DNA from 2 places in the Stenotrophomonas sp. Steno-Z2 genome. Region 1 is predicted to be linked to the other one. Evidence: riboswitches for the same ligand, from Rfam matches in the RefSeq annotation. Region 1 holds a riboswitch; the other holds the start of a gene.

Evidence for each region. Region 1 has a riboswitch for cobalamin ahead of metE (5-methyltetrahydropteroyltriglutamate--homocysteine S-methyltransferase). Riboswitches for the same ligand answer to the same signal wherever they lie in the genome.
Region 2: it holds a riboswitch for cobalamin, as region 1 does, so the genes downstream of both, btuB (TonB-dependent vitamin B12 receptor) here and metE (5-methyltetrahydropteroyltriglutamate--homocysteine S-methyltransferase) in region 1, are expected to answer to the same signal.

What each region holds. Positions count from the first base shown of each region.
Region 1 covers NZ_JBWJOY010000001.1:717,130-724,737, reverse strand. Annotated here, with positions in the region: gene AC06FP_RS03250 (MgtC/SapB family protein) at 1-21, shown strand, start outside; gene metE (5-methyltetrahydropteroyltriglutamate--homocysteine S-methyltransferase) at 57-2,345, opposite strand; cobalamin riboswitch at 2,553-2,789, opposite strand; gene AC06FP_RS03240 (SMR family transporter) at 2,842-3,174, opposite strand; gene dusA (tRNA dihydrouridine(20/20a) synthase DusA) at 3,301-4,308, shown strand; gene AC06FP_RS03230 (PepSY domain-containing protein) at 4,495-4,866, shown strand; gene AC06FP_RS03225 (response regulator transcription factor) at 4,937-5,620, shown strand; gene AC06FP_RS03220 (ATP-binding protein) at 5,642-7,069, shown strand; gene AC06FP_RS03215 (M90 family metallopeptidase) at 7,182-7,608, opposite strand, start outside.
Region 2 covers NZ_JBWJOY010000003.1:274,998-282,605, forward strand. Annotated here, with positions in the region: gene AC06FP_RS10625 (TonB-dependent receptor plug domain-containing protein) at 1-1,022, opposite strand, end outside; gene queD (6-carboxytetrahydropterin synthase QueD) at 1,198-1,554, shown strand; gene AC06FP_RS10635 (phasin family protein) at 1,646-2,014, shown strand; gene AC06FP_RS10640 (GAF domain-containing protein) at 2,184-2,666, shown strand; gene AC06FP_RS10645 (TfoX/Sxy family protein) at 2,663-3,034, shown strand; gene cobS (adenosylcobinamide-GDP ribazoletransferase) at 3,097-3,825, opposite strand; gene AC06FP_RS10655 (histidine phosphatase family protein) at 3,822-4,415, opposite strand; gene cobT (nicotinate-nucleotide--dimethylbenzimidazole phosphoribosyltransferase) at 4,412-5,482, opposite strand; cobalamin riboswitch at 5,594-5,836, shown strand; gene btuB (TonB-dependent vitamin B12 receptor) at 5,952-7,608, shown strand, end outside.

The sequences.
Region 1 (7,608 bases):
CCCGGACTGGCCGTCAGCTGACCCTGGAGGCCCGTTGCCGGGCCTCCGGGTGTTCCTCAGGCGGCCGCGAACTCGCCGCGCAGCACCTGCGCCGCTTCCACCATCGCCTCCAGCGCCGCGCGCGTTTCCGGCCAGCCGCGGGTCTTCAGGCCGCAGTCCGGGTTCACCCACAACTTCCCCGCCGGCAGCACCGTGGCGGCCCGGCGCAGCAGCTCCACCATCTCCGCGCGGTCGGGCACGCGCGGGGAGTGGATGTCGTACACGCCGGGGCCGACCTGGTTGGGATAGTCGAAGCGCGCGAACGCATCCAGCAGCTCCATGCGCGAGCGCGAGGTCTCGATCGAGATCACGTCCGCGTCCAGCGCCGCCACCGAATCGATGATGTCGTTGAACTGCGCGTAGCACATGTGGGTATGGATCTGGGTGGCGTCGGCCACGCCGCTGGCGGCGATGCCGAACGCCTCCACCGCCCATGCCAGGTAATGCGGCCGCTGCGCGCGGCGCAGCGGCAGGCCCTCGCGCAGCGCCGGCTCGTCGATCTGGATGGCGCGGATGCCGGCCGCTTCCAGGTCGGCGACCTCGTCGCGCAGCGCCAGCGCGATCTGCCGGCAGGTCTGCGCGCGCTCCTGGTCGTCGCGCACGAACGACCACTGCAGCACCGTCACCGGCCCGGTGAGCATGCCCTTCATCGGCCTGTCGGTCAGCGACTGCGCGTAGCGCGACCAGCGCACCGTCATCGGCGCGGGGCGGCTGACGTCGCCGTAGATCACCGGCGGCTTCACGCAGCGCGAGCCGTAGCTCTGCACCCAGCCGTTGCCGGTGAAGGCGAAGCCATCGAGCTGCTCGCCGAAGTACTCGACCATGTCGTTGCGCTCGAACTCGCCGTGCACCAGCACGTCCAGCCCGATCCGCTCCTGCGCGCGCACGCAGCGTTCGGTCTGCGTGGCGAGGAAGGCCTCGTAGTCGGCGTCGGCGAGCCTGCCCGCGCGGTGGCGTGCGCGGGCTTCGCGCACTTCCGGCGTCTGCGGGAACGAGCCGATGGTGGTGGTGGGGAAGGGCGGCAGTCGCAGCGCCGCGGCCTGCAGCGGCAGGCGGCGCGCATGCGGCGTGGCGCGGCGGGCATCGGCGGCGGTGAGCGCGGCCGTGCGTGCCTTGACCGCGGCATTGTGCACGCGCGGCGAGCGGCGCCGCGATTCGGCCGCCGCGCGCGCCGGCGCCAGCGCCGCCTCGGCGCCTGCATGGCCGTCCAGCGCGTTGGCCAGCAGCCGCAGCTCGCCCAGCTTCTGCCGCGAGAACGCCAGCCAGCCGCGCAGTTCGGCATCGAGCTTTCTTTCCAGCGCCAGGTCGACCGGGCAGTGCAGCAGCGAGCACGACGGCGCCAGCCACAGCCGCTCGCCGCCGCGATGGCCCAGCGCATAGCGCGCCAGGACCAGTGCGCCATCCAGCGGGTTGCGCCAGACGTTGCGGCCATCGACCAGGCCCAGCGACAGCACGCGGCTGGCCGGCAGCGCGCGCAGCACCGCGTCGAGCTGCTCGGGCGCGCGCACGAGGTCCACGTGCAGGCCCTGTACCGGCAGCGCCGTGGCCAGCGCGAGGTTGTCCTCGAGCGCGCCGAAATAGGTGGCCAGCAGGATGTCCGGATGCGGGCCATCGGCCAGGTGGGCATAGGCGCGCTTGAAGGCGGTGCGCGCGGCGTCGTCCAGATCCTGCACCAGCACCGGCTCGTCCAGCTGCACCCACTGCGCGCCTTCCGCCTGCAGGGCGTCGAGCAGCTGCGTGTAGACCGGCAGCAGGGCGTCGAGCAGGGCCAGCGGCTCGCTGCCGTCGGTGGTCTTGGACAGCAGCAGGAAGCTCACCGGCCCCAGCAGCACCGGCCGCGTCTCGATGCCCAGCGCCTTCGCCTCGCGGTACTCGGCCAGCGGCTTGTCGCCGCGCAGGCAGAAGCGCTGGCCGGCCTGCAGTTCCGGCACCAGGTAGTGGTAGTTGGTGTCGAACCACTTGGTCATTTCCAGCGCGGGCACGTCGACGCCGGGTTGCTGCAGGCCGCGCGCCATCGCGAAATACGCGGCCAGCGGGTCGCGCCCGGCGAGGGCGCGATAGCGCTCGGGAATGGCGTCGAACAGGAACGCGGTGTCGAGCACATGGTCGTACAGCGAGAAGTCGTTGCTCGGCGGCACGTCCACGCCGGCCTCGCGCTGCAGCCGCCAGTGGCGGGCGCGCAGCGCCGCGGCGGTGGCCTGCAGCTGCGCGGCATCGCTCTCGCCGCGCCAGTGGCTTTCCAGCGCGCGCTTGAGTTCGCGGCGCGCGCCGATGCGGGGAAACCCCAGGTTGGTAACGGTTGTCATGGCACTTTCCTCATTGCGTGGGCATTGAGGAACGAAGGAACCGCGCGATGCCGCGCCGGCCCTTCCGGCCCGCCCGCCACCCCGCCAGCGACCTTCGCCCCCGCGGGCGAACCGGGCTCCACGGCGAAGGCAGACGGCGCCGCCGCGCGGCCGCGCGGACGGTTCCGGCCGCCTCCCCGCGGAGACGCCAGGTCGAAACAGGAGGCGTCGCGCCTCCCGGCCCAGGCCGGTATTCGGGCTGATGGACAGGGACGCGGCTGCGTCCGCCTAGTGGCCGTCGCTTCCCGGGCCGTGGCCCAGTGCTCGATGACGGCGGTCGTTTCCATTCACCGCTGCGGGGCAGCTCCGGAATGGCGGGCCTTGCGGCCGCGCTTCACCGGATTCCCGTTTAAATCATCCCTTCATGCGCATGAAGCGATGGATACCTTCGGCGCACCCACGATAGGCGGGCGCGCGAAGCCGGTCAAGCGACCGCGCGGATCGGGCAGGCGGGGGCTCAGTGCGCGGTCGAGCGCGAGAACACATTGATCACCACGACCCCGGCGCAGATCAGCGCGATGCCGATCAGCGCCGGCAGGTCGAGCTTCTGCTTGAACACGACCAGGCCGATCAGCGAGATCAGCACGATGCCCACCCCGGACCAGATCGCATAGGCGATGCCGGTCGGCACCGACTTCATCACCATCGACAGCAGCCAGAAGCACAGGCCGTAGCCGATCAGCGAGCCCAGCGTCGGCCACAGCCGGCTCATGCCGTCGGAGGCCTTGAGCAGCGAGGTGGCGGCGACTTCCAGGGCAATGGCGCAGGCGAGCAGGACATAGGCGTTCATGGGCCCATTTTCGCCCAGCAAGGCCGGGGAGCGGTCCCGTTCAGGCGCTTCGTTTACCCTTGGCATCCCCTGCGCCGCCATTCCAGGCCGCAGGCGAAGCCGACTCCACGTCCGGAACCACCCGTTTTGCAGCCGAACCACGACCCGCGCTACGCCGCCTCCCTGCGCCTGTCCGTCGCCCCGATGATGGACTGGACGGACACTCATTGCCGGGTGTTCCACCGCATCCTCGCGCCCGGCGCGCGGCTTTATACCGAGATGGTGCACGCCAATGCGGTGATCCATGGCGACCGCCAGCGGTTGCTCGGCTTCGACGCCAGCGAGCACCCGCTCGCGCTGCAGCTGGGCGGCAGCGATCCGGCGCTGCTGGCGCAGGCCGCGCGCATCGCCGCCGACTGGGGCTATGACGAGGTCAACCTCAACTGCGGCTGCCCGTCCGACCGCGTGCAGGCCGGCCGCTTCGGCGCCTGCCTGATGCGCGAGCCGGAGCTGGTGGGCGAATGCGTGGCGGCGATGGCCGCGGCGGTGGACATCCCGGTCACGGTGAAATGCCGGCTGGGCGTGGACGAGGACAACGACTACGACGCCTTCGCCGCCTTCGTCGACCGCCAGGTGCAGGCCGGCGCGGCGATGATCGTCGTGCACGCGCGCAACGCCTGGCTGCAGGGCCTGTCGCCCAAGGAAAACCGCGAGATCCCGCCGCTGCGCTACGACTGGGCGTGGCGGCTCAAGGCCGAACGTCCGGCCTTGCCGGTGGTGCTCAACGGCGGGCTGGCCACGGTCGAGGCCGCGCAGGCGCAGCTGGCGCATGTGGACGGCGTGATGCTGGGCCGGGCGGCCTACCACGACCCCTATGTCCTGCACCTGCTCGAAGCGGCGCAGACCGGCGCGCCCCTGCGCAGCCGCGAGGACCTGCTGGAACAGATGCGGCCCTACGTCGAGTCCCAACTGCAGGGCGGGCTGGCGCTCAAGCACATCACCCGCCACCTGCTCGGCCTGTACCACGGCCAGCCCGGTGGGCGCGCCTTCCGCAAGGTGCTCAGCGAGGGCGCGCATCGACCCGGGGCCGACTGGGCGCTGGTCAAGCAGGCCGTGCAGGTGACCCGCGAGCAGGCGGCGCGGGCCGCGGCCTGAGCTCCTGCTGCGCATTCATTTTGCTCATCTAGCTGAACGAAGCGGGTGCACGGCCGGGAGAGTTCAGACCGGATTCACCCCTAAAAATCAAGAATTTGCCTCGATTTCGTGAGTCTCGTGAAAATTCCCGTGGAGCCCTGTTTCACGGATTTTGAACGATCCGCCGCAGTCCGATAGGATCAGCCCATGCTTCCGGTTCCGCGTCACATTCTTGTCCTCGCCGCCGCTGCCGCCCTCGCGGCCGGCATGCCGATGGCGAAGGCCTGGGCGCAGGACGGCCGGCCGGAGCAGATGCGCGGCGACGTGCGGGAGATGCCGCGTCCGCGCATGCGCGACAACGCTGGCTCGCTTTCCGATGCAGTGCGCCGCGTCCAGCGCGAGACCGGCGGCCGCATCCTCGGCGCCGAGCGCGTGCCCTACGACGGCCGCGACATCAACCGGGTCAAGTACATGGACGACCGCGGCCGGGTGCGCTACATGGACGACGCGCCGCCGTCGCCACGGGCGCCCCGGGGGCCGCGCCAGGTCGAGCAGCCACCACGCGGCGATAACTCCTGAACAGCGATAGTTGTCCCGCAATCCGCTTACACATGCCGGTGATCGCCGGCCAAGCAACTAGGGAGAGTTCATGCGTATCCTTCTGGTCGAAGACGAAGCCCCGCTGCGCGAGACCCTGGCAGCCCGGCTCAAGCGGGAAGGCTTTGCCGTCGATGCCGCGCAGGACGGCGAGGAAGGTCTGTACATGGGCCGCGAGGTGCCGTTCGACGTCGGCATCATCGATCTGGGCCTGCCCAAGATGTCGGGCATGGAGCTGATCAAGGCGCTGCGTGATGAAGGCAAGAAATTCCCGGTGCTGATCCTGACCGCGCGTTCGAGCTGGCAGGACAAGGTCGAGGGCCTGAAGCAGGGCGCCGACGACTACCTGGTGAAGCCGTTCCACGTCGAAGAGCTGCTGGCCCGCGTCAACGCGCTGCTGCGCCGCGCCGCCGGCTGGTCCAAGCCGACGCTGGAATGCGGCCCGGTCGCGCTGGACCTGGCCGCGCAGACGGTCAGCGTGTCCGGCAGCAACGTCGACCTGACCAGCTACGAGTACAAGGTGCTCGAATACCTGATGATGCATGCCGGCGAACTGGTTTCGAAGGCCGACCTGACCGAGCACATCTACCAGCAGGATTTCGACCGCGATTCGAACGTGCTGGAAGTGTTCATCGGCCGCCTGCGCAAGAAGCTGGACCCGGACGGCGAACTCAAGCCGATCGAGACCGTGCGCGGGCGCGGCTACCGCTTCGCCATCCCGCGCAACGAGGGCTGATCCGCCGCGCGCGGTACGGGCATGATCTACGGCCGTCTGTGGTTTTTCCGGCGCTGGCGGCCGCGTTCATTGCAGGCGCGCCAGCTGCTGGCCGCCTCGGTGGGCCTGGTGGCCTTCCTCGCGCTGGCCGGCTACGCGCTGGACGCGGCCTTCGCCGGTACCGCCCGCGCCAATCTCTCAGAGCGCCTGAAGAACTACGCCACCGCCTACGCGGCCGGCATCGACTTCACCCGCGACCGCTCGCTCTACATCCGCGAACAACCGCCGGACCCGCGCTTCGACGTGCCTGGCAGCGGCCTGTACCTGCAGGTGGTGATGCCGGGCCATTCCGGCAACTCCATGTCCGCCGAGGGGCCGATCCTGCCCGACGTCAGCGCGCGCATGCTCGAGCCGCGCGAGGAAACCTTCGAAGGTCCGCTGCCGATCACCCAGATCGACGGCGCGCCCGGCGAGGTCTACCGCTACGGCATGGGCCTGGTCTGGGGCGGCGACGGCACGCCCGAGAGCGAATTCCCCTACACCATCTACGTGCTCGAGGATTCGCGCGCGCTGGGCAAGCAGCTGCGCGTGTTCCGCAGCGCGGTGTGGTTCTGGCTGGGCGTGACCGGCCTGATCCTGCTGCTGCTGCAGACCCTGGTGCTGCAATGGAGCCTGCGCCCGCTCAAGCGCGTGATCAATGAGCTGACCCGCGTGCAGCGCGGCGAGCGCGAGCGCATGAGCGAGATGCACCCGCGCGAACTGGAGCCGTTGACCGACAGCATCAATGCCTTCATCGAGAGCGAGCGCGAGAACCTGGAGCGCCAGCGCAATACCCTGGCCGACCTCGCGCACAGCCTGAAGACGCCGATCGCGGTGCTGCGCACGCAGCTGGACAGCGGTGCTGGAGACGGCGCGCTGCGCGAAGAACTGGACGTGCAGCTGCAGCGCATGAACAACCTGGTGTCCTACCAGCTGGCCCGCGCCGCCTCGTCCGGTCACAAGCTGTTCTCCGCGCCGGTGCCGATCGAGTCCACCGCCGAGGAGATCGTGCGCGGCCTGGAGAAGGTCTACGCCAGCAAGGGCGTGCTGTGCGAGTTCGAGCTGGAGCCTGGCGTCAACTTCTATGGCGAGCCGGGCGACCTGCAGGAGCTGCTGGGCAACCTGCTGGAAAACGCCTTCAAGTGGGCCCGGCGCCGCGTGCTGCTGACCGTGCGCCCGATTCCCTGCGCGCCCGGTCGGCGTGCCGGGCTGGAACTGGCGGTGGACGACGACGGCCCCGGCATCGCCGAGGAGAACATCGCCAAGGTGCTGCAGCGCGGGGTGCGCGGCGACGAGCGCGTGCAGGGCCATGGCATCGGCCTGTCGATCGTGCAGGACCTGATCAAGGACTATCGCGGCGAGCTGCAGGTCAAGCGCTCGCCGGAGCTGGGCGGCGCGCGGTTCGAAGTGACGCTGCCGCCGGGCCTGTGATCCGCGCGGCAAGCATCCGGCGCCGCCGAAGGAGCGGCCGCATGAGCGAGCGTAGGAGCGACTTCAGTCGCGAATGCTTCACCGCGAAGATCCGTCGCGACTGAAGTCGCTCCTACGGGGTCTCCGGTGGCATCGCGAACGGCGAAGGCCCGTAGAAGCGGCGCAGGTGCGCGGCCACCGCCGGCATTTCCCGCTCCAGCAGCTGCGGGGCCGAGAAGTGGTACTCGGTGGCGACGGCGAAGAACTCTTCCGGCGCCTCGGCCGCGTAGGGGTCGATCGCGGTGTCGCGGCCGGCGTCCACCTGCCTGCAGAAGGCGTCGTAGCTGTGCTGGAAGTCGCGCGCCCATTGCCGCTGCCAGTCGCGCGGCAGCGGCGGCGTGCCGTCGAGCGCGCCGTCCAGCACGTCGATCTTGTGCGCCATCTCGTGCACCGCCACGCAGAAGCCCGACCGCGGGTCGGCGATGTCGGCCTGCACGTCGGCCCACGACAGCAGCAGCGGGCCGCTGTCCCAGGCTTCGCCGATCAGCTCGTCGTCCCAC
Region 2 (7,608 bases), on a different contig from region 1:
AACCAGGACACGCCCTTGATATCGCTGTAGAGCACCTCGGCGAAGGCATCGACCGAATCGTTCAGGCGCAACGTGCCGTTGAGGTAGGCCTGCCAGCGCCTGGTCGAGGGGATCAGGGTGGTGTACGGCGCCTGGTTGAAGGCGCAGGTGTCGCCGGCCAGCCCATCGATCGGCGCGCTGGCGGTGAGCACGGTGCCCTCCGGGCAGTTGCCGGCAGCGTCGAGCATCGGCACCGACCTGCCATTGACCAGGAAGCGCGCGCCCTTCGCCGACCACCCGTTCCAGCGCCCACCGGCCTTGTCGGTGTAGATGCCCGAGCGGGTCAGGTCACGCTGGTTCTGGTCCAGGCGGTCGCGGTTGTAGCCTTCCAGCGACACCAGGAGGGTATAGCCATCGCTGTCCAGGTCGCCGATACCGCCGACAAACTTGACGTTCTGCTGGTCCAGGCCGCCAGCGTCGGAGGTACCGCCGCTGGCGCCCACCTCCGCGCCCTCGAAGCCCTGGCGGGTGATGATGTTGACCACGCCGGCCACCGCATCGGAGCCGTACACGGCAGAAGCGCCGTCCTTGAGCACTTCGATGCGTTCCACCGCCACCAGCGGCAGTGCATTGAGGTTGACGAACGTGTCCGACAGGCCGCCGGACGGGAAGCCGTAGTTGGCCAGCCGGCGGCCATTGAGCAGTACCAGGGTGTTCTTCTGCGACAGGCCACGCAGGCCGATGCCCGCCGAACCGGACGCCCAGCCACTGTTGCTGGTTTCGTTGGCGGCGTTGCCGGTATTGGCCGAGATCGAGCGCAGCAGGTCGGCCACCGTGGCCTTGCCGGATTCCTCCAGCTGCTGGCGTTCGATCACCTGCACCGGGTTGGCGGTTTCGGTGTCGCTGCGCTTGATGTTGGAACCGGTGACCTGCACGGCGGACAGGGTGGGACCGACGGGTGCATCGGCGGATTCGGCGGCGACGGACAAAGGCGCGGCCAGGGCGGTGGCCAGGGCCACCACGAGCGGGGAGAAGTTGGACATCGGGATACGGAAGCGAGGGGGAGGAAGCAACCCGCATTCAGCCAGTCCGGCGCGGATCGGGCCAATTACGTCCCTTCATGCGCATATAACGAAAAGGAAACAACATCCCTTCATCTTGATGGAGGGATGAATTAATCCACCAAGGGATTTCCCGTGCCGGCGCTACAATTGCGGCATGGACATCTTCAAAGATTTCACCCTCGAGGCCGCCCACCGGCTGCCCAACGTCCCCGCCGGCCACAAGTGCGCGCGCCTGCACGGGCATTCGTTCCGCGTGCGCCTGGAAGTGAGCGGCGAACCCGGCGCCGAGACCGGCTGGGTGATGGACTTCGGCGACATCAAGGCGGCCTTCCAGCCGCTCTACGAACAGCTCGACCACCATTACCTCAACGACATCCCCGGACTGGAAAATCCGACCAGCGAGCGCCTGGCGATCTGGATCTGGGACCGGCTCAAACCAGCCCTGCCCCAGCTGAGCGCGGTGACCGTGCACGAGACCTGCACCTCCGGCTGCCATTACCGCGGCAACTGACCTGAACGAACCCCCGGTCGCCGCGGGCAGCGGGCTTCCGCGCCATCGCACCCGACGTTATGCTGCGCCGCAACAAACCACGGAGCACGGCATGTCCGCCCGGTTCGACGACGGTTTCAGCGACTACACCCGGCAGTTCGCGGCGATGGCCAATCGCGCCAACCGGCTGGCACTGGAGACGGCGGAAAGCGCGTTCGGCGTGCAGTTGCGCACGTTCGAGCGCAATGCCAACGCCACCGCCGGTTTCCTCGGCGAACTGGCGCAGCCCGGCCCGCAGGCCGATCTGCCATCGCTGCTGCCCAAGGGCCTGCAACTGGCGCAGGAAAACCTGCAGCGGCTGGCCTCGGCCGGGCAGGAAATCGCTGGCCTGGGCCTGCAGACCGGGCAGGCGCTGGCCGAACTGGCACGGCAACCGTTCGAACGCGGCAGCCGCAGGCGTCCACGCGCCAGGGCCAGCTGACCCGACCCTCTCAACAGCGCGCGGATCCCCCTCCCCCGCGCCCTGTCCGGACCCGGCAACGATCTCTCTCCCGTTGCCGGGTCTTTCTTTTTGCGGGGCACGCCAGCCGGTGCCCGTGCGACGTCCCTGCGCAGACCCATCACGGCTGGGCAGCGGTTAGACTCTGGGCATGTTCAGTGCCACCACGCTCACCGGCAGCAAGCCGGAACAGTACGCCCAGCTGCTGGCCCAGGCCCGCGCCCTGGTACACGGCGAAACCGACCGCATCGCCAATGCCGCCAATCTGTCGGCGCTGGTGTATCACGCGCTGCCGCAGCTCAACTGGGTGGGTTTCTACTTCTTCGACGGCACCGAGCTGGTGGTCGGCCCGTTCCAGGGCCTGCCGGCCTGCGTGCGCATTCCCCTGCACAAGGGCGTGTGCGGCGCGGCGGCCAGCACCCGCCAGACCCAGCGCGTGGAAGACGTGGACGCCTTCCCGGGCCACATCGCCTGCGATTCGGCCTCACGTTCGGAACTGGTGGTGCCGCTGGTCCACGACGGCGCGCTGGTCGGCGTGTTCGATCTGGACAGCCCGGTCACCTCGCGCTTCGACGCCGACGACCAGGCGGGCCTGGAGGCCATCGCCAAGGTATTCGTCGAGGCGCTGGCATGAGCGCGCTGAAGCTGCGCAACATCGGCCCCAAGAGCGCGGCGTGGCTGCGCCAGGTGGGGCTGCGCAGCGCCGAGGACCTGGCCGCGGTGGGCGCGGTCGGCGCCTTCGTCAAGGTGCGACGCGCCGGCTTCAAGCCCAGCCTCAACCTGCTCTATTCGCTGGAGGGCGCGCTGGTCGGCTGCCACTGGCAGGAAGTGCCGGAGGCACGCCGCCAGCAGCTGGTCGCCGAATACGAGGTCGCCGCCGGCGGACTGGTTGCCCCCCGCGCGGGGCAACAGGCCGGGCCGGTGCTGGAAACCCGCATGCAGCCCGATGACGCCGACGACAGCGGCGACGATGTCGCGGAGATCCGCTTCGGCGACAGCTGAAGCCCTCGCCTGCCTGCAGGCGCGCACCGCGGCGCTGAAGTCCGCCCCTGTGCGGTCCGCTTCTAGAGGTTGCCCAGCAGCACCAGCGACAGCAGCAGCAGGCTTTCGGTGACTTCGATGCTGGCGCCCAGGCAGTCGCCGGAGATGCCGCCCAGCTTTTTCCGCCACCAGGCCGCGACCAGCGGCACCAGCAGCAGCGCGAGCAGCAGCGGCCAGGCGGCGAAAGCGCTGACCGCCGCCAGCAGCAGCGCCCACAGCCACATCGCACGCGGGCCCAGCTGCCAGGAGAAGCGCTCGGCCATGCCCGCGCCATGCAGCGACGGCAGCCTCTGGCTCCACCACAGCGTGCCCCAGCGCGCCCAGGCCGGTACCAGCACGATGCCGGACCACAGCGGGCTGGCGGCCAGCTCGGTCAGCAGCACGAACTTGAGCAGCAGCTGCATCACCAGGGTGACCACGCCGAACACGCCCATGCGCGGGTCCTTGAGCACCTCGAGGAAACGCTGCGGGTCGCGGTGCGCGGCGCCGAAGGCGTCGGCCACGTCGCCCAGCCCGTCCAGGTGCAGCGCGCCGGTCACCCACACCCACAGCAGCAGGGTGAGCACACCGGCCAGCCACGGCCGGTCGGCGACCAGGAACAGCGGCATGGCCAGCAGCGCGCCGATGATCGCGCCGACCAGCGGGTTGTAGACCGCCGCGCGGCTGAGGTCGTCGTCGCGGAAATCCTCCACCTGCGGCGTCGGCAGCCGGGTCAGGAACTGGATGGCCAGGATCAGTCCGCGCAGGCTCATGGCTGGCACAGCTCCAGCAGCTCGCCCCACAGCTGGCCATCGTCGCCGCGCTCCACGCGCAGGCGCACGCGGGTGCCGTAGTCGATGCGCATGGCCCACAGCGCGGCCAGCGGCATGCCGCACACGCGCGACACCGCCAGCCGCAGCACGCCGGCATGGCTGACCACCAGCACCGGCCCGGCCTCGTCCCCGTCGTCATCCTCGTCGAGCAGCCGCTGCAGCTGCGCCTCGATGCGCGCCTGGAACTGCTGCCAGCTCTCGCCGTTGGGCGGCACCACCGCGTGCGGCGCGTCGTAGAGCCCGGCCAGCAGCTCGGCGGGGATCTCGTCGTAATGGCGGCCGTCCCAGTCGCCGAAATCCAGCTCGGCCCAGTCCGGGTGGATCTCGCAGAACAGCTCGCGGCCGGCCAGCAGCGCGGTGGCGGTATCCAGCGCGCGGCGTCGCGGCGAGGCGATCGCCCGGCTCCACTGGCCGCCGCCATGGCGGCGCAGCAGCGCGTCCATGGCGCCGTCGAGCAGCGGCGGATCGGTGCGGCCGTCCAGGTGGCCCTGGCGGCCGGTGGAGGCATGGCGCATCAGGTCCAGGATCACGGCGCGGCGCTCCGGTTGGCGACGGCCGCCTCGGCGAAGGTCGCCATGCCGTTGTGCAGCGCGCAGGCCAGGCGCAGCAGCGGCAGGGCCAGCGCGGCGCCGGAGCCTTCGCCCAGGCGCAGGTCCAGCTGCAGCAGCGGTTCGGCCTGCAGGCTGCCGAGCACGAGCGCATGGCCGCGCTCGGCGGAACGGTGCGAGAACAGCAGCCACGGCCGCAGCGACGGGTTGATGCGCAGCGCGGCCAGCGCCGCGGCCGAGACGATGAAGCCGTCCACCAGCACCGGCACGCCGCGCTGGGCGGCGGCGATCATGGCCGCGGCCAGTGCGGCGATCTCCAGCCCGCCGACGCGGCACAGGGCCTCGCGGCCGGGATCGGCGGCGGCGGCGATCGCCTCGCCGTGCAGGGCCAGCGCGCGTGCCGTCACGGCCTGCTTGTGGGCGATGCGCGCCGCATCCAGGCCGGTGCCGGCACCGACCAGTTCGGCCAGCGGCAACGGCCCGAGCGCCGCGGCCAGCGCGCTGGCCGAGGTGGTGTTGCCGATGCCCATCTCGCCGAGCAGCAGCAGGTCGGCGCCGTCGCCGCAGGCGCTGTCCGCCGCGCGTCTGCCTGCGCCGAACGCGGCGTCGAGATCGGCCGCGGTCATTGCCGGTCCAGCGCTGAAATCGTCGGTGCCGCGGCGCGGCTTGTCGCAGGTCACGCCCGCGACCGGGGCGTCGGCCAGGCTGCCCACGTCCCAGACATGCAGCGGCAACCCGAGTTCGCGCGCCAGCACGGCGATGGCGGCGCCGCCGGCAGCGAAGTTGCGCAGCATCTGTACCGTCACTTCCGCCGGATAGGCCGACACGCCCTGCGCGGCGATGCCGTGGTCGCCGGCGAACACCAGCACCGGCACCTGCGCGGCCTGCGGCTGCTCGCGGCCCTGCAGCGCGGCCAGTTCGATGGCCAGGGTTTCCAGGCGCCCCAGCGCGCCCTCGGGTTTGGTCAGTTGCCGCTGGCGGGCGATGGCGTGCTGCCGGTGCGCCTGCGAAGGCGCCGGGCAGGGCCGGGTGAACCATGGGTCTGTCACGTGTGTTCCGATACCGCGTTGCAATCGCGCATTGTAGGGCGCGGGCCGCTTCCACGATGTGCCGCGCTGGCCACCAGCGGGCATGCCGGGCGCCGGAGCGGGCGATGGCATAGAATGCGCGCACTTTCGGGTGACCGGCCGGACTCGCTCCGGCCGGTTGAAACGGGAAGCCGGTGCCGCGCCTGCCAGGGATGCTCCCTGCCCGCGCCATTCCGGCGCTGCCCCCGCAACGGTAAGCAGGACAAGGCCAGGCATACCGCCACTGTGCATCCATCGCACGGGAAGGCGCCTGGACGGAAGCGTCGATGCGCTTCGCCTGCGAGCCCGGAGACCGGCCCGGAAGCCGACTGGTTGCGATGCGGAGGGCATGGCGGCGGCAGGGACGCCGTGCGCGCGCTCCGTCGCATCCCCTTCTCCTGGCAGCCCCCACCGTCCGTCCGCGCGGGAGCGCGCGGATCCAGGAGTTCCCATGAAACTGCCGTACCACACCCTTTCCCTCGCCCTGGCGCTCGCGCTGCCGGGCATCGCCGCCGCCGAACAGGCGCCCACCGAACTCGACGACGTCGTGGTCACCGCCACCCGCACGCCGGTCTCCATCGCCGACAGCGTGGTGCCGGTGCAGGTGATCGACCGCGAGCAGATCGACCGCAGCCAGGCCGGTTCGCTACTGGACCTGCTGCGCGGCCGCGCCGGCCTGGACTTCGCCAACCAGGGCGGCCCCGGCAAGATCACCTCGCTGTTCATGCGCGGCACCGCGTCCAACCAGGTGCTGGTGCTGGTCGACGGCGTTCGCATCGGCGCGGCCACCAACGGCATGCCGGCGCTGCAGGACCTGCCCATCGACCAGATCGAGCGCGTGGAGATCGTGCGCGGGCCGCGTTCGAGCCTGTACGGCTCCGAGGCGATCGGCGGCGTGATCCAGATCTTCACCCGCAATGCCGGCAAGGGCCTGCAGCAGAACCTGGCGCTGACCGCCGGCAGCCACAACCTGCGCCAGGCCAGCGCCGGTTTCAGCAACCGCGGCGAGCGCGGCTGGGTGTCGGCGCAGGGCGCCTGGCAGAAGACCGACGGCATCAACGCCTGCAACGGCTCGGCCGCGCTGTTCCAGGGCTGCTATGTCGACGAGCCCGACCGCGACGGCTACCGCAACACCTCGCTCAACGTGCGCGGCGGCTATGCGCTGACGCAGACCCTGAGCGTGGAAGGCCACGTGCTCGATGCCGCCAGCCGCAACGAGTACGACGGCAGCCTCTACAGCGGCAACGAGGCCGACAACCACCAGCAGGTCTACGGCGGCAAGCTGCTGTGGGCGCCGGGCGAGGCGTTCCGCCTGTCCGCCCAGGTCGGCCGCAACAACGACCAGGCCGACAGCTACTACGTCCAGGACGGCCAGCGCAGCTTCGTTTCCACCTTCGACACGCGCCGCGACAGCGCCAGCGTGCAGGGCGACTTCCTGTTCGCCGAGGGCCAGCAGCTGAGCGCCGGCGCCGACTGGCAGAAGGACGAGATCACCAGCACCACGGCCTACGCGATCGACAGCCGCGACAACACCGGCGTGTTCGTCGAATACCAGGGCCGCTTCGGCGCGCACGCGCTGCAGGCCAGCGTGCGCAACGACGACAACGAACAGTTCGGCAACCACACCACCGGCAGCCTCGGCTACGGCTTCGCCTTCGGCAATGGCCTGCGCCTGACCGCCAGCGCCGGCACCGGCTTCAAGGCACCGACCTTCAACGACCTGTACTACCCGTGGTCGAGCAATCCGGCGCTGAAGCCGGAAGAATCCAAGAGCGTCAACGTCGGCATCGCGCAGTACGCCGATGGCTGGAACTGGACCTTCAACGCCTACGAGACCCGCATCGACCAGCTGATCGCGCTGGACAGCACCTACACGCCGTACAACATCGCCAGGGCGCGCATCCGCGGCGCCGAACTGACCGGCTTCGTATCGCTGGCCGGGTTCGACATCAACGCCCAGGCCAGCTTCACCGATCCGCGCGACCACACCAGCGGCGCGACCAGCTACGACAACTGGCTGCCGCGTCGCGCCCGCACCAGCGGCCGCCTCGACGTGGACCGCGGCTTCGGCCCGCTGCGCGTGGGCGTGACCGCCAGCGCCACCGGCC